DNA from 3 places in the Streptomyces sp. VTCC 41912 genome. Region 2 is predicted to be linked to each of the others. Evidence: predicted binding sites of a transcription regulator. Region 2 holds the regulator's gene; each other region holds the start of a gene.
What was found. The regulator HrcA, encoded in region 2, represses chaperone genes, less so after heat shock. The targets are predictions, from matches to a motif close to TTNGCACTCNGNNNNNCNGAGTGCNAA.
Positions count from the first base shown of each region.

Region 1: the regulator HrcA is predicted to act here: its motif matches at 2,774-2,800, upstream of groES (co-chaperone GroES).
Region 3: the regulator HrcA is predicted to act here: its motif matches at 3,808-3,834, upstream of ACJ6WD_RS28725 (FmdB family zinc ribbon protein).

Region 1 covers NZ_JBJMAB010000052.1:18,556-25,036, forward strand. The annotation lists gene ACJ6WD_RS37650 (class I SAM-dependent methyltransferase) at 1-1,036, opposite strand, end outside; gene ACJ6WD_RS37655 (FtsW/RodA/SpoVE family cell cycle protein) at 1,104-2,537, opposite strand; gene groES (co-chaperone GroES) at 2,946-3,254, shown strand; gene groL (chaperonin GroEL) at 3,390-5,012, shown strand; gene ACJ6WD_RS37670 (hydroxyacid dehydrogenase) at 5,136-6,146, opposite strand; gene ACJ6WD_RS37675 (SDR family oxidoreductase) at 6,327-6,481, shown strand, end outside.
Region 2 covers NZ_JBJMAB010000009.1:15,336-21,816, reverse strand. The annotation lists gene ACJ6WD_RS15700 (DUF1876 domain-containing protein) at 1-41, opposite strand, end outside; gene ACJ6WD_RS15695 (DUF3097 domain-containing protein) at 157-1,008, opposite strand; gene ACJ6WD_RS15690 (MBL fold metallo-hydrolase) at 1,147-1,881, opposite strand; gene hrcA (heat-inducible transcriptional repressor HrcA) at 2,203-3,219, shown strand; gene dnaJ (molecular chaperone DnaJ) at 3,220-4,356, shown strand; gene ACJ6WD_RS15675 (nitronate monooxygenase) at 4,444-5,544, shown strand; gene ACJ6WD_RS15670 (16S rRNA (uracil(1498)-N(3))-methyltransferase) at 5,541-6,284, shown strand; gene ACJ6WD_RS15665 (DUF2510 domain-containing protein) at 6,417-6,481, shown strand, end outside.
Region 3 covers NZ_JBJMAB010000026.1:53,147-59,627, forward strand. The annotation lists partial or broken gene ACJ6WD_RS28710 (hypothetical protein) at 585-797, shown strand; gene mscL (large conductance mechanosensitive channel protein MscL) at 837-1,364, opposite strand; gene ACJ6WD_RS28720 (S-methyl-5'-thioadenosine phosphorylase) at 2,394-3,227, opposite strand; gene ACJ6WD_RS28725 (FmdB family zinc ribbon protein) at 3,446-3,796, opposite strand; gene ACJ6WD_RS28730 (MFS transporter) at 3,933-5,219, opposite strand; gene ACJ6WD_RS28735 (potassium/proton antiporter) at 5,563-6,481, opposite strand, start outside.

The DNA of each region.
Region 1 (6,481 bases), on a different contig from region 2:
CGTCGGTGAGCGCGTACGCGGTGGCGTAGGGCGTCGGCCGCAGTCGGTCCGCCGTCACGTAGGCGATGGTCGGGTCGATCAGTCGCCCGTCGACCTGCTCGGCGACGTCCGCGACCAGATGGGCGCGGATCACCGCGCCGTCCGGCTCGTAGAGCCAGCCGCCGACCGGACCGGGCTCGGGATCGGGCAGTCCGGCGCCGAGCAGCGAGTCGCCGGCCGGCAGCAGGGTGGCCCGCCGGGCGCCGGCCCGGCCGGTGCCGAACCACACCACGGCCTCCTTCACGTCCCCGCCGTCGGAGATCCACTCGGTCTCGGCGTCCGCGGGCAGCGCCTCGTGCGGCACCCCCGGCGCGATCTTCAAGGCCGCGTGCGGTGCGGCGCGGGCCGCCTCGACGGCCCAGGACAGCGGCGGCGAGTACGCCTCGGGGTCGAAGACTCGCCCACCCGTCGCCCGACCACCGCCCCTGGCCGAGGCGCTGCGCGCCACCCCTCTCGTCGGCGCCTGGGTGCGGCGCGCCGGGTCCACGAACACCGCGTCGTACCCGGCGGTGTCGACCTCCGTGACGTCCGCGCACCGCACCTCGATCCGGTCCGCCAGGCCCAGCGCCTCGGCGTTCGCCCGGGCGGCCGCGCAGGCCAGCGGGTCGCGGTCCACGGCCAGCACCCGGATCCCGGCCCGGGCCAGGGCGAGCGCGTCGCCGCCGATCCCGGAGCACAGGTCGGCCAGGGTCCGCACACCGAGCGCGGCGAGCCGGGCGGCGCGGTGGGCGGCCACCGGGGCGCGGGTGGACTGCTCGACGCCGTTCGGGGTGAAGTACATCCGCGCCGCGTCGGGGCCGAACTTCGCGGCCGCGCGTTGCCGCAGCCGGGCCTGCCCGAGGGCGGCGGAGACCAGCGGTGCGGGGTGGTCGCGGCGCAGCCGGGTGGCGGTCGCCAGTTCGTCCGCCGGGTCGTGGTCCCGCAGGACGGCCAGGAGCTGTTGTCCTTCGGGGGCGAGCAGCGCGGAGAAGGTGTCGAGGTCGGTCACCCGCACCATTGTGGGCCAGCCGCCGGGCGGGCCCGCGGACGGCTCGGCCCGCGGTCCCGCCCGGCGGCGGGGTCCGTCAGGCGCCGGGCGTGGGGTCGGTGACCCGCGGCACCCGTTGGGTGGCATCGGCGTCCGGCCGCGGCGGTGCCGGTCGGACCGGTTCCCGCCGGCGCTGCGCGCTGTCGCTGACCCGCAGCAGCAACGCCACCATCACCCAGTTCGCGACCATCGACGAACCACCCGCGGCGAGGAACGGCAGCGCCTTGCCGGTGAGCGGGATCAGGCCGGTGACGCCGCCGGTGACGACGAAGACCTGGAGCAGCAGCGCCCCGGAGAGGCCGACCGCCAGCAACTTGCCGAACGGGTCGCGGGCGGTCAGTCCGACCCGCATGCCGCGCTGGGCCAGCAGTGCGTACAGCAGCAGGATGGCCATCACTCCGGCCAGTCCCAACTCCTCGCCGACGGTGGTGAGGATGAAGTCGCTGTTGCCGGCGAAGCCGATCAGCTCGGGGTGGCCCTGGCCGAGGCCGGTGCCGCCGATCCCGCCGCTGCCGAAGCTGAACAGCGCCTGCGCGGCCTGGTCGGAGATCAGGCCCGGCGGCCGCTTGTTCTCCGGCAGGAAGATGTCCATCGGGTGCAGCCAGGCCATCACGCGGCCCTTGACGTGCGGTTCGGTGGAGCCGACGACGCCGGCGCCGATCACGGCCATCAGCAGGCCGCAGACCACCCAACTGGTGCGTTCGGTGGCCATGTAGAGCATGATCACGAAGACGCCGAAGAAGATCAGCGAGGTGCCCAGGTCGCGCTCGAAGACCAGCACCAGCAGGCTGATCACCCAGATCGTGAAGATCGGGCCGAGCTGTCGGCCCGGCGGCAGCTGCATGCCCAGCACCCGGCGCCCGGACAGCGCCAGCGCGTCACGGCTGACGGTCAGGTAGCCGGCGAAGAACACCACGATCATGATCTTCACGAACTCGCCGGGCTGGAGCGACAACGGCCCGAGCATGATCCAGCGCTTGGCGCCGAACTTGTCCGCGCCGAAGAACGCCGGCGCCATCAGCATCACCAGCGCGACCGCCATCGTCAGGTAGATGTAGCGCTGGAGGAGCCGGTGGTCGCGCAGCACGATCAGGATGACGACGCAGACCGCGACGCCGATCACGGTCCACACCAACTGCCCGGTCGCCGCCTGGGCGATGTGCAGCCGGGGTTTCTCCGCGTAGGTGATGTCCAGCCGGTGCAGCAGCACCAGGCCGATCCCGGTGAGCAGGGTCGCCAGCGGCAGGATCAGCGGATCGGCGCGCGGCGCGAACCGGCGGACCACCAGGTGCGCCACCAGCGCGATGAAGAAGACGCTCACCGCGAAACCGCCCAGCCCGCCCCCGAGCTGCCCCTTCATGGACAGCTCGGTGTAGGCGTAGCCGAAGACGGTGATGAACACGACGAAGCCGAGCAGCCACGCCTCGGTGCGCCGACGGTTCGGGGCCTGGGCCAGCGCGGCGAACGTCATGGTGCGCTCGGCGTCGCTCTCCGGCCCCCCGGAATCCCGGGGAGCGCTGGTCAGTCCACGCACGGTTCCTCCGCCATCGATGGGTCTGGGCCGCGGGGCGGCCGGGTCGTGGCCCGGACTCGGCGGTCCCGGAGGCAAGACGGGGCAGCGTAGGGGCCGGGTTGCGGCCGGGCGGAAGGTGTGTCCGACTCCACGCCCGGCCACGGGCAGCAGACACGGTACGCGTCCCCGGCGCGCTGGCACTCCGCTTGACCGAGTGCTAACCGCGTCATAGTCTCAGCGTTGGCACTCTCCCTAAGGGAGTGCCAACACAGCGACGGGCAGGTCCGGCACCCGCGACGACGGATCGACCTGGTCGCCACCTCAGACAGTTAACCCCGTGAGATCTCCGAAGGGGGAGGTCGGATCGTGACGACCGCCAGCTCCAAGGTTGCCATCAAGCCGCTTGAGGACCGCATCGTGGTCCAGCCGCTCGACGCCGAGCAGACCACGGCTTCAGGCCTGGTCATTCCGGACACTGCTAAGGAGAAGCCCCAGGAGGGCGTCGTCCTGGCGACCGGTCCGGGCCGCTTCGAGGACGGCAAGCGCGTCGAGCTCGACGTCAAGGTCGGTGACGTCGTGCTCTACAGCAAGTACGGCGGCACCGAGGTGAAGTACAGCGGCGAGGAGTACCTCGTCCTCTCGGCTCGCGACGTGCTCGCGATCGTCGAGAAGTAAGTCACCCGGATTTGCCCTGATCTGCGCCCCTGGTTCCCGCGTTCTCATCGACCCGGGGCAGGGGCGCAGTTCGTTTGAGCGAAAGCGGTCACGGCGGCGAGGCCGACGATCGCAACGAGAGGACTTGAAGCACCCATGGCGAAGATCCTGAAGTTCGACGAGGACGCCCGTCGCGCCCTTGAGCGCGGCGTCAACAAGCTGGCCGACACGGTCAAGGTCACCATCGGCCCCAAGGGTCGCAACGTCGTCATCGACAAGAAGTTCGGTGCGCCGACCATCACCAACGACGGTGTCACCATCGCCCGCGAGGTCGAGGTCGAGGACCCGTACGAGAACCTGGGCGCCCAGCTCGTCAAGGAGGTGGCGACCAAGACCAACGACATCGCGGGTGACGGCACCACCACCGCGACCGTGCTGGCCCAGGCCCTGGTCCGCGAGGGTCTGCGCAACGTCGCCGCGGGTGCTTCCCCGGCCGCCCTGAAGAAGGGCATCGACGCCGCCGTCAAGGCCGTCTCCGACGAGCTGCTGGCGACCGCCCGCCCGATCGACGACAAGTCCGACATCGCGGCCGTGGCCGCGCTGTCCGCCCAGGACCCGCAGGTCGGCGAGCTGATCGCCGAGGCGATGGACAAGGTCGGCAAGGACGGCGTGATCACCGTCGAGGAGTCCAACACCTTCGGCCTGGAGCTGGACTTCACCGAGGGCATGGCCTTCGACAAGGGCTACCTGTCGCCGTACATGGTCACCGACCAGGAGCGCATGGAGGCCGTCCTCGACGACCCCTACATCCTGATCCACCAGGGCAAGATCTCCTCCATCCAGGACCTGCTGCCGCTGCTGGAGAAGATCATCCAGGCCGGCGCCTCGAAGCCGCTGCTGATCATCGCCGAGGACGTCGAGGGCGAGGCCCTCTCCACCCTCGTCGTCAACAAGATCCGCGGCACCTTCAACGCGGTGGCCGTCAAGGCCCCCGGCTTCGGTGACCGCCGCAAGGCGATGCTCGGCGACATGGCCACCCTCACCGGCGGCACCGTCGTCGCCGAAGAGGTCGGCCTCAAGCTCGACCAGGTCGGCCTGGACGTGCTCGGCACCGCCCGCCGCGTGACCGTCACCAAGGACGACACCACCCTCGTCGACGGTGGCGGCAACTCCGGGGACGTCGCGGGCCGCGTCGCCCAGATCAAGGCCGAGATCGAGGCCACCGACTCCGACTGGGACCGCGAGAAGCTCCAGGAGCGCCTCGCCAAGCTCGCCGGCGGCGTCTGCGTGATCCGCGTCGGCGCGGCCACCGAGGTCGAGCTCAAGGAGAAGAAGCACCGTCTGGAGGACGCCATCTCCGCGACCCGCGCCGCGGTCGAGGAGGGCATCGTCTCCGGTGGTGGCTCCGCGCTCGTCCACGCCGTGAAGGTCCTGGAGGGCAACCTCGGCAAGGACGGCGACGAGGCCACTGGTGTCGCCGTGGTCCGCCGCGCCGCCGTCGAGCCGCTGCGCTGGATCGCCGAGAACGCCGGCCTCGAGGGCTACGTGATCACCGCCAAGGTGGCCGAGCTCGACAAGGGCAACGGCTTCAACGCCGCCACCGGCGAGTACGGCGACCTGGTCAAGGCCGGCGTCATCGACCCGGTCAAGGTCACCCGCTCCGCCCTGGAGAACGCGGCCTCCATCGCCTCCCTCCTCCTGACGACCGAGACCCTGGTCGTCGAGAAGAAGGAAGAGGAAGAGCCGGCCGCCGCCCACGGTCACGGCCACGCGCACTGACGCACCGCGCGCATCCGCCGGCGGCCCGCCCGCCGGCACCCGTCGAGGCCCGGTCCCGCTCCCCGCGGGACCGGGCCTCGCCCGCGTCCGGCGCCCCGCCGGAGACCGGGGTCTGACGGTGTGTCAGGCCGAGTGCCCCAGTCCCTCCCGCCGCACCGGATCCGCGAACGGCCGCCCCGCCGCGTACCGTTCCAGCTCGTCCAGGGCGTGGTCGGCCATCCGGTGCAGCTCGGTGCCCAACGAACCGGCGATGTGCGGGGTGAGCAGCACGTTCGGCAGGTCGTACAACGGGGAGTCGGCGGGCGGGAGTTCGGGCTCGGTGACGTCCAGCACCGCGCCGAGCCGGCCGCTGGACAGCTCGGCGAGCAGCGCCGCCTCGTCGACGAGGGACCCGCGCGAGGTGTTGACCAGCGTCGCCCCGTCCGGCATCAGGGCCAGCTCGCGGGCGCCGATCAGGTGCCGGGTGGCGGGTACCTCCGGCGCGTGCACGCTGACCACGTCGCTGCCCGCGCACAGCTCGGCCAGCGCGACCTTCCGCACGCCCCACCCCGCGGCCTCCTCGGCGGTCACGAACGGATCGTGCAGCAGCACCCGCAGCGCGAACGGGCGCAGCAGCTCGATGACGCGGCGGCCGATGCGGGAGGCGCCGACGATCCCCACCGTGCGGTCGTGGTTGCCGGCACCGTCCAGCTCGCGCAGCCAGTCGTGCCGGGTGCGCAGGGTGCGGTAGCGGTGCGCGGCGGGCAGCACCCGTTTGTTGGCGAACAGGATGGCGGCCATGGTGTACTCCGCGACCGGCCGCGCGTTCGCCGCGGCGGCCGAGCTGACGACGACGCCACGGTCCCAACAGGCGTCGGTGACATGGCCCTTGACCGATCCGGCGGCGTGCACGACGGCCCGCAGCCGGGGCGCCGCGGCCAGCACCCGGGCGGTGAGCGGCGGCGCGCCCCAGCAGGTCAGCAGCACCTCCGCGCTGGCCAGGGCCGCCGCGACCGCGGGCTCCGGCGCGGCCAGGTCGTGCGCGACGAGCCGGTCGTCCGTACGGGCCAGGCGGGCCAACCGGGCCCGCTGCGACGGCCCGAGCAGCCGTTCGGCGATGCCTGGACCCATGGCCAGAAGAAGGGCTGGGCGCATCTGTCGACTCCTCCTGCGTGGTGGCGGGCGGCGTGCGGCTCCCGCCGCCCCGGCGGTTGCTGACTGCCCGTCGAAAGGGCGGGCAATCCCACCGGCGGCACACCGCCGCACCCCACCGGAAGGCCACACGCCACCCCGGCCACCACGGGACACGCCCCGCCGCCCCGCTACCGTTCCGGTATGACGACTGCACTGATCACAGGAGCGACGGCCGGCATCGGCGCCGCGTTCGCCCGTCGGCTCGCGGGCGACGGGCACAGCGTGGTGCTGGTGGCCCGCGACGAGAAGCGGCTCCGCGAGCAGGCCACCGAACTGCACGACCGGCACGGGATCGA
Region 2 (6,481 bases):
AATTCCAGCTCGACGTGCCATCCGACAGCGGTCTTCAACATGGCGGTCACCTCCGGAATCGCTGCTACCAGCGTGCGCTCGCGGCCCGCCCGGCGCACGGCGTGCACCACCGGCGCACCCCGGCCCGGCGCTTGCTGAGGCCGGCCAACGCCGGCCTCAGCGTCCGCCCGCCCCCTCGGCGTCCTCCGGCGCCGTCACGAAGTCGATCAGCTCCTCGACCCGCCCCAGCAGCGCCGGTTCGAGGTCCTTGTAGGACCGCACCCGGGACAGGATCCGCTGCCAGGCCGCGCCGGTGTTCTCCGGCCAGCCCAGCGCCCGGCACACCCCGGTCTTCCAGTCCTGGCCCCGGGGGACCTGCGGCCACGCCGGGATGCCCACCGAGGACGGCTTCACCGCCTGCCAGACGTCGATGTACGGATGACCGACGACCAGCGCGTGCGCCCCGGTCACCGCCGCCGCGATCCGCGACTCCTTCGAGCCGGGGACGAGGTGGTCCACCAGCACGCCGAGGCGGGCGTCCGGGCCGGGGGCGAACGCCTCGACGATCGCCGGGAGGTCGTCGACGCCCTCCAGGTACTCCACGACGACGCCCTCGATCCGCAGGTCGTCGCCCCAGACGCGTTCGACCAGCTCCGCGTCGTGCCGGCCCTCCACGTAGATCCGGCCGGCCCGGGCGACCCGGGCGCGCGCCCCGGGGACCGCCAGCGAACCGGACGCGGTGCGCGCCGGGCCGCTCGGCGCCGGGCGGCCCGGCGGCCGGACCAGGGTCACCGTCCGGCCCTCCAGCAGGAAGCCGCGCGGCACCATCGGGAACACCCGCACCTTGCCGAAGCGGTCCTCCAACGTGACCGTCGGCCCCTCGGCGGTCTTCTCGCACCGCAGGACCGCGCCGCAGTAGCCCGTCACCACCTCCTCGACGACCAGCCCGGGGTCGGCCGGCACCTCCGGCACCGGCTTCGGCTTCTTCCAGGGGGGAGTGAGGTCGGGGCTGTAGTGCCTGCTGTGCATGCGGGTCTGCTTCCCTGCGGATCGACGGGTCGGGGGTGGGGGCGACGGCCCGGTGGGGCCGACGGGATCACGGGGCGCGCGACGCGGGGCGCGGGCCGCGCGGAGCGGGCGCCCGCCGGCGGGTCAACGGGCGCCGGCTCACGGCGAGTCGGTGCCGAAGCGGGCGGCCAGGGCGTCGCGCTGGGCCCGCACGAAGGCGGCGTCGACCACCGCGCCGTGGCCCGGCACGTACACCGCGTCCTCGCCGCCCAGTGCCAGCAGCCGGTCCAGCGCGTCGGGCCACCGCCGCGGCAGCGCGTCGGGGCCCGCCTGGGGCTCACCGGACTCCTCGACCAGGTCCCCGCAGAAGACGATCTCCCGCTCACCGGCCCGTCCGGGCACCAGGACGGCCAGGTCGTGCGCGGTGTGCCCGGGGCCGACGTTGGCCAGCAGCACCTCCCGGTCGCCGAGGCCGAGGGTCAGCTGCCCGTGCACGTGGTGGTGCGGGACGACCAGCAGGTCCGCGGCCTCCGCCGCGGCGTCCGGGTCCACCCCGTGGCGCACCGCGTCCTCCCGCAGCGCGTCCTTGCCGTGCCGCAGCAGCGCGTCGACCCCGGTCGCGCCGAACACCTCCACGCCCGCGAACGCCGCGGTGCCCAGGACGTGGTCGAAGTGCGGGTGCGTGAGCGCGACATGCGTCACATCGCGCCCCAGCACCGCGCGGACCGTGCGGCGCAGTTCCGCACCGGCCCCGAGGGTCGGCCCGGTGTCGACGATCAGCACGCCGTCCGAACCGGCGATCACGCCGATCGTCTCGTCCCAACCGGGCATCCGTCGCCGGGCGACGCCGTCCCCCAGCCGCTCCCAGCCCGCTTCTTCCCACGTGGTGCGCATACCGAGACGCTAGCGCCCCCGCGATAGCGTTGCCCGGGACTCCGGGCGGGCGCCTCGGTGGCGGGCCCCCGCGGACGCCCACCGGCGCGTCGAGCAGAGGACGCGCCGGCGACGGGACCGGGGGCGCGCTCGGGGGGCGGTCAGGGCGCTTCCGAACGCGGCCCGGGGGTCGGATTCCGCGGCGGTGGGTAAGTGCCCACCACGCCCGCCCTTGCCGCACCCGCGCTACCCGGCCGTACACTGGCTCCGGGTCTGGCACTCGGCCCACGTGAGTGCCAGGAGAAGTGACGACGCGGCGGACGGCCGACTGGAGGTGGCGCAATGCTCAGTGAACGCAGACTCGAAGTGCTGCGCGCCATCGTCCAGGACTACGTCGGGACGGAGGAGCCGGTCGGCTCCAAGGCGTTGACCGAACGGCACCAACTCGGCGTCTCCCCGGCCACCGTCCGCAACGACATGGCCGCCCTGGAGGACGAGGGGTTCATCGCCCAGCCGCACACCAGCGCCGGGCGGATCCCGACCGACAAGGGCTACCGCCTCTTCGTCGACAAGCTGGCCGGCGTCAAGCCGCTGTCCGTCCCCGAGCGGCGGGCGATCCAGAACTTCCTGGACGGCGCCGTCGACCTGGACGACGTGGTGGGGCGCACGGTGCGGCTGCTGGCGCAGCTGACCCGGCAGGTCGCGGTGGTGCAGTACCCGTCGCTGACCCGGTCCACCGTCCGGCACGTCGAACTGCTGGCACTGGCCCCGGCCCGGCTGATGCTGGTGCTGATCACCGACACCGGACGCGTCGAGCAGCGGCTCATCGACTGCCAGACGCCGTTCGGCGAGACGTCCCTGGCGGACCTGCGCGCCCGGCTCAACAGCCGGATCGTCGGCCGCCGCTTCGCGGACGTCCCGCAACTGGTGCAGGATCTCCCGGAATCCTTCGAACAGGACGACCGGGCGACCGTCTCGACAGTACTGTCGGTACTGCTGGAGACTCTGGTGGAGGAGACCGAAGAGCGGCTGATGATCGGCGGCACCGCCAATCTGACGCGCTTCGGGCATGATTTCCCCCTGACCATCCGGCCGGTGCTGGAAGCCCTTGAGGAGCATGTGGTGATGCTCAAGCTGCTCGGGGAGGCCAAGGACTCGGGCATGACCGTACGCATCGGGCATGAGAATGCTCACGAGGGCCTGACGTCCACCTCGGTCGTCACCGTCGGATACGGTTCTGGCGACGAGGCCGTCGCCAAATTGGGCGTGGTCGGACCGACCCGCATGGACTACCCCGGAACGATGGGAGCGGTACGCGCAGTGGCACGTTACGTCGGACAGATCCTCGCGGAGTCGTAAGTGGCCACGGATTACTACTCGGTCCTCGGCGTCGGCCGGGACGCCTCGCAGGACCAGATCAAGAAGGCATTCCGGCGGCTGGCGCGCGAGCTGCACCCGGATGTGAACCCGGACCCCAAGACCCAAGAGCGGTTCAAGGAGATCAACGCCGCCTACGAGGTCCTGTCGGATCCGCAGAAGAAGCAGGTCTACGACCTCGGCGGCGATCCCCTCTCGCAGGCCGGCGGCGCCGGTGGCGCGGGCGGCTTCGGCGCGGGCTTCGGGAACTTCTCCGACATCATGGACGCGTTCTTCGGCACGGCCTCGCAGCGCGGCCCGCGCTCGCGGACCCGCCGCGGCCAGGACGCGATGATCCGCCTGGACATCGAGCTCAACGAGGCCGCGTTCGGCACCACCAAGGACATCCAGGTCGACACGGCCGTCGTCTGCACCACCTGCAGCGGTGAGGGCGCGGCGCCCGGCACCTCGGCGCAGACCTGTGACATGTGCCGCGGCCGCGGCGAGGTCTCGCAGGTCACCCGGTCCTTCCTGGGCCAGGTCATGACCTCCCGGCCCTGCCCGCAGTGCCAGGGCTTCGGCACCGTCGTCCCGACGCCGTGCCCCGAGTGCGCGGGCGACGGCCGGGTCCGCTCCCGCCGCACCCTCACCGTCAAGATCCCCGCCGGTGTCGACAACGGCACCCGCATCCAGTTGGCCGGCGAGGGCGAGGTGGGCCCCGGTGGCGGACCCGCCGGCGACCTGTACGTCGAGATCCACGAGCTGGCCCACTCGGTGTTCCAGCGGCGCGGGGACGACCTGCACTGCACGGTCACCATCCCGATGACCGCGGCGGCCCTGGGCACCAAGTGCCCGCTGGAGACGCTGGACGGGGTCGAGGAGATCGACGTCCGGCCCGGCACCCAGTCCGGCCAGTCGATCCCGCTGCACGGCCGCGGCGTGACCCACCTGCGGGGCAACGGCCGGGGCGACCTGATCGTCCACGTCGAGGTGCAGACCCCGAGCAAGCTCGAACCCGAGCAGGAGGAGCTGCTGCGCCGGCTGGCCAAGCTGCGCGGCGAGGAGCGCCCGCAGGGCCAGTTCCAGCCGGGCCAGCAGGGGCTGTTCTCCCGGCTGAAGGACGCCTTCAACGGGCGGTAGGCACACCCGTCGGGGCGGGGTCCGGGGAGTTCCCCGTGGCCGCCGCCCCGGTTCGGGGTACGGCGCCGGGCGTGACACGATGTGGGCATGCCCACCGCGCTCACCGATTTCTGCCGCTACCCCATCGTGCAGGCCCCGATGGCCGGCGGCGGCTCCGGGCCCGAGCTGGCCGCAGCCGTCTGCGAAGCCGGGGGACTCGGCTTCCTGGCCGCCGGCTACAAGACCGCCGACGGCATGTACCAGGAGATCAAACAGCTGCGGGGGCTGACCCGCCGCCCCTTCGGCGTCAACCTCTTCATGCCGCAGCCCTCCCTGGCCGACGCCTCCGCCGTCGAGGTCTACCGCGAGCAACTCGCCGGCGAGACCGCCTGGTACGAGACCGAGCTCGGCGACGTCAACGGCCCCACGGACGACAACTACGAGGCCAAGCTCGCGATCCTGCGCGACGACCCGGTGCCGATGGTCTCCTTCACCTTCGGCTGCCCCTCGCGGGCGGTCCTCGACGCGTTCGCCGAAGTCGGCACCCACACCGTCGTCACGGTCACCACCGCCGCCGAGGCGCAGGCCGCGCAGTGGTCGGGGGCGGACGCGGTGTGCGTGCAGGGCGTCGAGGCGGGCGGCCACCAGGGCACCCACCGGGACGATCCGCACGCGGACGGGACCGGCTCCGGCCTGGGGCTGCTGGCGCTGCTCGCCCAGGTCCGGGAGACCGTGCAGATCCCGGTGATCGCCGCCGGCGGGCTGATGCGCGGCTCGCAGATCGCCGCGGTGCTGGCCGCCGGCGCCTCCATGGCGCAGCTGGGCACGGCGTTCCTGATCACCCCCGAGTCCGGTGCCAACCCGCTGCACAAGCAGGCGCTGACCAACCCCCTCTTCACGCACACCGAGTTGACCCGGGCGTTCTCCGGCCGGCCGGCCCGCGGCCTGGTGAACCGCTTCCTGCGGGAGCACGGCCCGTACGCGCCGGCCGCCTACCCCGCCGTGCACTACCTCACCTCCCCGGTCCGCAAGGCCGCCGCCAAGGCAGGTGACGCACAGGGGCTGAACCTCTGGGCGGGGCAGGGGCACCGGCTGGCCCGGGAGATGCCCGCCGGGCAGCTGGTGGCGGTGCTCGCGGCCGAACTCGACGCCACCCGGGCCGCGTTGGGCCCCGGCGACGCGGGCCACGGCACCGGCGGTGCGGTGTGACCGCGCCCGTCTTCCTCGTCGAATCGCTCGCCGGCGTGCTGGCCGGGAGCACGCTGACCGTGGACGGCCCCGAGGGGCGGCACGCGGTGTCCGTGCGGCGGCTGCGGGTCGGTGAGGAGGTCGTCCTGACGGACGGCGCCGGTACCGGCGCCGAGGGCACGGTCGCCGCCGTCGAGGGCAAGGACCGGCTCACCGTCGCCGTCACCGGGCTGCGCACCGAGGAGCCGCCGGCCCCCACCCTCACCGTCGTCCAGGCACTGCCCAAGGGCGACCGCGGGGAGTTGGCCGTGGAGACCATGACGGAGACCGGCGTGGACGCCATCGTGCCGTGGTCCGCGGCGCGCTGCGTCACCCAGTGGAAGGGCGAGCGGGCCGCCAAGTCGCTGGCCAAGTGGCGGGCCACGGCCCGGGAGGCGGGCAAGCAGTCGCGCCGGCTGACCTTCCCGCGCGTCGCCGATCCGCTGTCGACCAAGCAGGTCGCCGCGCTGCTCGCCGACGCCGACTTCGCCGCCGTTCTGCACGAGGAGGGCAGCACCCCGCTGGCCACCGCCGAACTCCCCGCCGCCGGCTCGATCGTGCTGGTCGTCGGCCCCGAGGGCGGCGTCTCGCCGGAGGAGCTGGCGGCCTTCGCGGAGGCCGGCGCCAAGCCGTACCGCCTGGGCGCGAGCGTGCTGCGGACCTCCACGGCGGGGACCGCGGCGACCGCGCTCCTGCTGGGCCGCACCGGCCGCTGGAGCTAGTCCCGTCCGGTGGCGCGCGGCGCCGGCGTCGGTCCCGAACCCCCGACGGTACCCGCGCGACGTCTGCCGGGGCGGGTGCGAACTCCCGCCCGCCGTAAGGTGGTTGGGGCGTCGGGGGATACAGTCGTCGCCGTGACTGACCACCCTGCGGTTCCCCAAGGCTGGTACCAGGACCCGTCCGGCGCGGCGGCGCTGCG
Region 3 (6,481 bases), on a different contig from region 2:
ACCCCGTCCCCCTCTCCCTCCCCGGTTCTGCGCGCGGGCGGGCGCGCGGGCGGGGCTGCGCCGAGCACGGTCCGCCCACGCGCCCGCAGGACGCGCACCGGGCCCACCCGATACCCACCCACGAGAACGGCAGCCGGAGCACCTAGGCCCGGCCGTCGCCCCCGCCCACCACCGCCGAACCAGCCACCGACCCACCGGAAGCCGCTGGCCCGGACGGTGCTCAACCGCCCACCGGTTGACCGGACGCCGCCCCGCAGCCACACCGCCCCGCAGCCCCCCGCAGCCCCCCCCGCAGCCACACCACTCCGCAGCTCCGCGGGCCCCGTCAGCTCCGCCGGCCCCCGCCCCGCCGGCCCTCCGCCCGGCCGCCGCAAGCACGGCGTCATCAACGACCCGCTGCGCCGGGCAAGCGCGGTGTCCGCCCGTACCCTGAAGGGGTGAGCACCACGTCCCAGCCCCCCGCCGAGCCCGAGCCGACCGCCCGGGGCGGCCGGGGCGCCCGAACCGGCGACCCGAGCCCGACGCCCGACGCCGTCGTCCCGGCCGAGGCTCCGGAGCCGACCGCGCCCGAAGGGCCCGTCGCCCAGGCCGAGGCCCCCGCGGCGCCGGCCGGCAGCGAGCCCGCCGTCACCGCGCGGCCGGCGCCGAGGAGCGCCGCCGCCCTGATCTTCGACGACCCGTTGAGCCAGCAGTCCTCGGACGACACCGATCGCGGCTGGGGCGAGCGCGCCGCCAGCACGGACAGCGCCGCCGACCTCGCCCGCTTCTTGGACGAGAAGCCGCCCCACCACCTCTGAGCGAGGCGAGGGGGCGGCTTCGGCCGTCCGTAGCGCTCGCTACTGCTGCGTCTGCTGCGTCTGCTGGGTCTTCTGCGTGATGATCGCCGCCGCCGCGGCCGCTCCCGGAGTGGCCGCGGTGCCGTTGCGCTGGGCGATCAGGGCGTCGCGGATCTCGGTGAGCAGCTCGATCTCGGTCGGGGCCGGCGCCGCCGCGTCGTCGGCCGACTTCTTGGCGTCCTGGCGGGCCTTCCACTTGTTCATCGGAAGGATCATGAGGAAGTAGACGACGCCCGCGGTGATCAGGAAGGTCAGCGCCGCACTGAGCACCGAGCCCCACAGGACGTAGATGCCGTCCACGTACAGGCCGGTCTTCTTGTCCACCGAGCACGTGGAGAGGCAGGTCTGGTAGTTGTCGAGGTTCTGCGAGCCGAACGCACCGACGATCGGGTTGATGACGCCCTTGACCACCGCGTTGACGATGCTCGTGAACGCCGCACCGACGACGACCGCCACCGCGAGTTCGATGACGTTGCCGCGCATCAGGAAGTCCTTGAACCCCTGAAGGACGCTCTTGTTCTCGCTCACCTGACAGCCTCTTTCCACGCTTGCTTTGGACGGTGCACCGACAATCAGCACCGCAACTTACGGCAGGGCGGGGCGGAGGTGTCCAATCGCGCAACCCGAACCGGCGATCGACCAGAGCGTCAGTGCGGATTTCCGTACTGGTACGACGGATCCCGGGGACCGGGCCGTGCCGGAGGCGGCTCGTACGGGGCGGCCGGGCGGCCGGGCGGGGACCGGGAGCCACCGGTCGGCGGCGGATCCGGCCGCTCGGCAGGGCCCGTGCGGCGGCGATTGGTGCGGCGGTGCCGATAGCGGCTTCGGTATCGGTGGTGCGGGCACGCCGGCAGGTGCGGCGTGCGGCAGGTGCCCCGCCACTCGCAGAAGTCTCGCGCGCCCGATCGGTGGACGCCACTCGATCTTGCCCCCGCTTCGTCATGGTCATCGCCCCCCTGAGGCCGTCGCGGCGGGGCAGCCGGTGGGCGCGGACGCGGTGCGCGCCGGACCCTGCGACAGGCCGGTGGCCAGTGCTGCGGCGGTCGTTGCCAGGGCGACGGTTAGCAGCCGCCGCCGTGCCGCCCCGTGCCATCGGGTGGGGCCGACACCGCCCGCGCGGACGGGGGCGAAGTGCGGCACTTCACACCGCGGGGGAGCGGGCAGGACCGGGATCGACGGGATCGACGGGTCCGTCGGGATGGTCGGGATCGTCGGGGGTAACGAGACCGTCGCAGCGGTCGCAGCCGTCAGAGGAGTCAGAGGAGTCAGAGGAGTCAGAGGAGTCAGAGGAGTCAGAGGAGCCAGCGGGGTCGGCGGGGTCGGCGAGGCCGGCGGGGAAACGGGCGTCCCGGGCTTCGGAGGGAAGGGCGCGGAGGAGTGGGGCATGGTCGTCACCGCCTGTGGTGCGAAGCGGGACCGGCGTTCGGCCCCGCGCTCACCACCGTGCCGCATGACGCGGCGGCCCGCTCCGGCCTGTGGACGAACCTGCGGTTGTGGACAACTCCGTCACCCGACAGGGGCGTTCGAGCCGTCCCCGCCCCGGCGCTGCTCCCGCGCCTACGGCAGCTCGATGCCCAGGTCCCAGCCCTGGTGCGCGTCGGTGCACCGGCAGGCGCGGTCCTCGTTGGCGGGCAGTGCGGCGACGGTGTCGAAGAGGACCTCGCGGAGCCGGCTGATGTTCTCGCCGAAGACCTTCAGGACCTCCTCGTGGGAGACGCCCTCGCCGGTCTCGGTGCCCGCGTCCAGGTCGGTGACCAGCGTCAACGAGGTGTAGCAGAGGCTCAGTTCGCGGGCCAGGACGGCTTCGGGGTGGCCGGTCATGCCGACCACCGACCAGCCCTGCGCGGCGTGCCAGCGCGACTCGGCGCGGGTGGAGAAGCGCGGGCCCTCGATCACCACGAGGGTGCCGCCGTCGACCGGCTCCCAGTCCCGGCCGCGGGCGGCGCCCAGGGCGGCGACGCGGCCGGTGGCGCAGTACGGGTCCGCGAAGGTGAGGTGGACGACGTTGGGCACGCTGCCGTCCGGAAGCGGTTCGCCGTCGAAGTAGGTCTGGACGCGGGACTTGGTGCGGTCCACGAGTTGATCGGGGACCAGCAGCGTGCCCGGGCCGTACTCGGGGCGCAGCCCGCCGACCGCGCTCGGGCCGAGGACCTGCCGCACGCCGAGGGAGCGCAGGGCCCAGAGGTTGGCGCGGTAGTTGATGCGGTGCGGCGCGAGGTGGTGGCCGCGGCCGTGCCGGGGCAGGAACGCGACCGAGCGGCCGGCGATCTTGCCGAGGAACAGGGAGTCGCTGGGAGGCCCGTAGGGCGTGTCCACAGTGACCTCGGTCACGTCGTCCAGGAAGGAGTAGAAGCCCGACCCGCCGATAACGCCAATCTCCGCCTCAGCCATGCGGTCACACTATCGGGGCGTGGCGGCGGTCCGCTGCCGGGTCACCGGAACCGTCGGAGCCCGCGGGGCCGGGCACGTGGCGCGCTGCTCGGCTCCGGGCCGGAGGGCTCGGTCCGCACGCCCCGGCCGGGATGCGACGGGCCCCGCCGTCCCTGGTGGGGAGGCGGGGCCTGGAGTCCCGTTGCCGGTGGCGTCGCGCGCCGGGCTGCTGCCGCGGGTCAGGCGGCCGAGCCGGAGCTCGCCGGGGTCGACGACTTCGAAGCGCCGTCGGAGGACGAGGACGAAGACGAGGACGAAGTGGAGGGCGTCGACGTCGAGGGGGTGGAGCTGCTCGACGACGAGCCGTTCGACGGCGTCGAGGAGTTGCTGGCGGGGCTGCTGCTGGACGACGAGCCGCGGCTGTCGTTGCGGTAGAAGCCGGAGCCCTTGAAGACGATGCCGACCGCCGAGAACACCTTCTTGAGGCGTCCGTTGCAGCTGGGGCACTCGGTGAGCGCGTCGTCGGTGAACTTCTGCACGGCCTCAAGGCCCTCGCCGCACGCGGTGCACTGGTACTGGTAGGTCGGCACTTGACTTCCTCCTGGCACTCTCACTCATTGAGTGCTAACGACGCTCCATCTTGCAGTATTCCCGCGCGCCAGTCCACCGTGAACGTCGCACGGTGACCGACTCCACGCCGGTGCGCGGACCCGCCAGGGCGCCCGTTCAGGCGTGGCTCAGCTCGCGTTCGCGCTCGTCGGCGGGGGTGCCGGCGGCCTCCGCCGACCCGGTGACGACCGTGGACGTGCGGGGCATCAGATGGGCCCGCAGGCTCAGCAGGACCACCAGGGCCAGCGCGGTGCCGGCCAGCGGCACTAGGAAGCCGGAGCTCGGGCCGAAGCGGTCCGCCAGTTGGCCGGCGGAGGTGGCCGCGGCGGCCTGGCCGAGGGCGACCGCACCGGTCAGCCAGGTGAACGCCTCGGTCCGGGCGGCGGCCGGGACCAGCGACTCGACGAGGGTGTAGCCGGTGATCAGCGCGGGGGCGATGCACAGGCCGACGACCAGGCCGACGGCGCCCAGCAGCGGCAGCGCGGTCACCGCCCACAGCGGGGTGGTGGCCAGGGCCAGCAGCCCGTAGGCGACGAGCAGGCGGCGGCGGGGGCCGATCTTCCAGGCGATGGCGCCGCAGGCGATGCCGGCGAGCATGTTGCCGCCCGCGAAGACCCCGTAGAGCACGCCGTTGAGGCCGGGCTGGCCGATGCTCTCGGTCAGCGCGGTCAGCGAGACCTGCATGCCGCCGAAGACCGAACCGATGCCGAGGAACGCCACGATCAGGACGCGCACGCCGGGGATGGACAGGGCCGAGACGCGGGGGTGGGCGTCGGACCCGCCCCGGTGGACGGGCGGCTGGGTGCGTCGCTGGGAGGCGAACAGCAGACCGCCGGCCAGCGACAGCACGGCCTCGGCGATCAGGCCGGCGGCCGGGTGGATGCCGGTGCACAGCGCGGTGGCCAGGACCGGGCCGACGACGAAGGTGAACTCGTCGGTCACCGACTCGAAGGCGGCGGCGGTGGGCATCAGCGGGGTGCCGCCCAGCTTGGCCGCCCAGCGGGCCCGCACCATCGGGCCGACCTGCGGCGTCGAGGCGCCGGTGGGGACGGCCACGGCGAGCAGCGCCCACAGGGGGGCGTGCGCGAGGGCCAGGACGATCAGTGCCGAGACGCCGGCGACGTGGACCAGGACGCCGGGGATGAGCACGGCGCGCTGGCCGAAGCGGTCGGCGAGCTTGCCGCCCTGCGGGGCGAAGAGCGCCATCGAGACGCCGGTGGCGGCGGAGACCGCGCCGGCGGTGCCGTAGGAGCCGGTGGTGGACTGGACGAGCAGGACGATGCCGATGGTCAGCATGGCGAACGGCTGTCGGGCCAGGAAGCCGGGCAACAGGAAGGTCCACGCGCTGGGCGTGCGCAACAGTTGTCCGTAACCGGGACGGGGGTCCTTGACCGCGGATGCCACGGCCGGGCCTTTCTACTGCCTGGTAGCGCTGCGCCGAGAGGTCGTCCCGGTTGAGCGCCGAGAGCTGTCCTCTCGCGCAGGACCGAGTGATACCGCGTGGTCCGCACCGAAAGGGGTGGCTGCGTGTGGCAGGGGACCGCGGCCGCCGAGCGGTCGCGCCAGCTCTGCGTCAGGCAGAGTTGGTTCGTGATCCGTACAAATTTCTTTCTCGATTGTACAGGCAAAAGGCAAAGAAGCCCTGGGATTAACCAGGGCTTCCCGCGGATTTCCTTGCTATCGGTGGAGAGATAGCGCACATACGACGCTCGGCCGGGCAAGCGGGGCGGGCCCGCCGCCCGTCGGGTCAACCGACCCCGCGTCGCCGTCCGCGCTCCGCCGCCCCTTCCTGGGGGCGCCGTTGCGCACCGGTCCGTTCCGCACCGGTTCCCAGCCAGCCGGCCAGCTTGCCGCCCTGGGACACCGCCTGGAGCCGCCGCTCGGCCGCGTCCCGCACCGGGTCGGTGGCGACCACCAGCAGTTCGTCGCCGTGGCGCAGCACCGTGGTGGGGGACGGCACGAAGCTGGTGCCGTCCCGCACGACGAGGGTGACCGCGGCGCCCGCCGGCATCCGCAGCTCGCCGACCTCCACGCCGTGCATCCGGGAGGTGGGGCCTATCAACGTGGACAGCAGGTGCCCGCGCAGCCGTTCCAGCGGCGCCGACTCGATGCCCAGGTCGGCGGCCTCCTCGCCCTCGCCCAACTGGAGCCGGCGGGCCAGCCACGGCAGCGTCGGGCCCTGGATGAGGGTGTAGACCACGACCAGCACGAAGACGATGTTGAAGACCGTCTCGCTGCCGGGGACGTCGCTCACCATCGGGATGGTGGCCAGCACGATCGGCACCGCGCCGCGCAGCCCGGCCCAGGACAGCAGGGCCTTCTCCTGCCACGGCACCCGGAAGGGCAGCAGCGAGGTGAAGACCGACAGCGGGCGGGCGACCAGCGTGAGGATCATGCCGATGAGCAGCGCCGGCACGATGTCGTCGAGCAGGTTGTGCGGGGTGACCAGCAGGCCGAGCAGGACGAACATGCCGATCTGCCCGATCCAGCCGAGCCCCTCGGCGAAGCCGCGGGTGGCCGGGGCGTGCGGGAGTTTGGCGTTGCCGAGGATGACCGCGGCCAGGTAGACGGCGAGGAAGCCGGAGCCGTGCGCCAGCGCGCCGGCCGCGTACGCGGAGACCGCGATGGCCATCACCGCGATCGGGTAGAGGCCGGAGGCGGGCAGC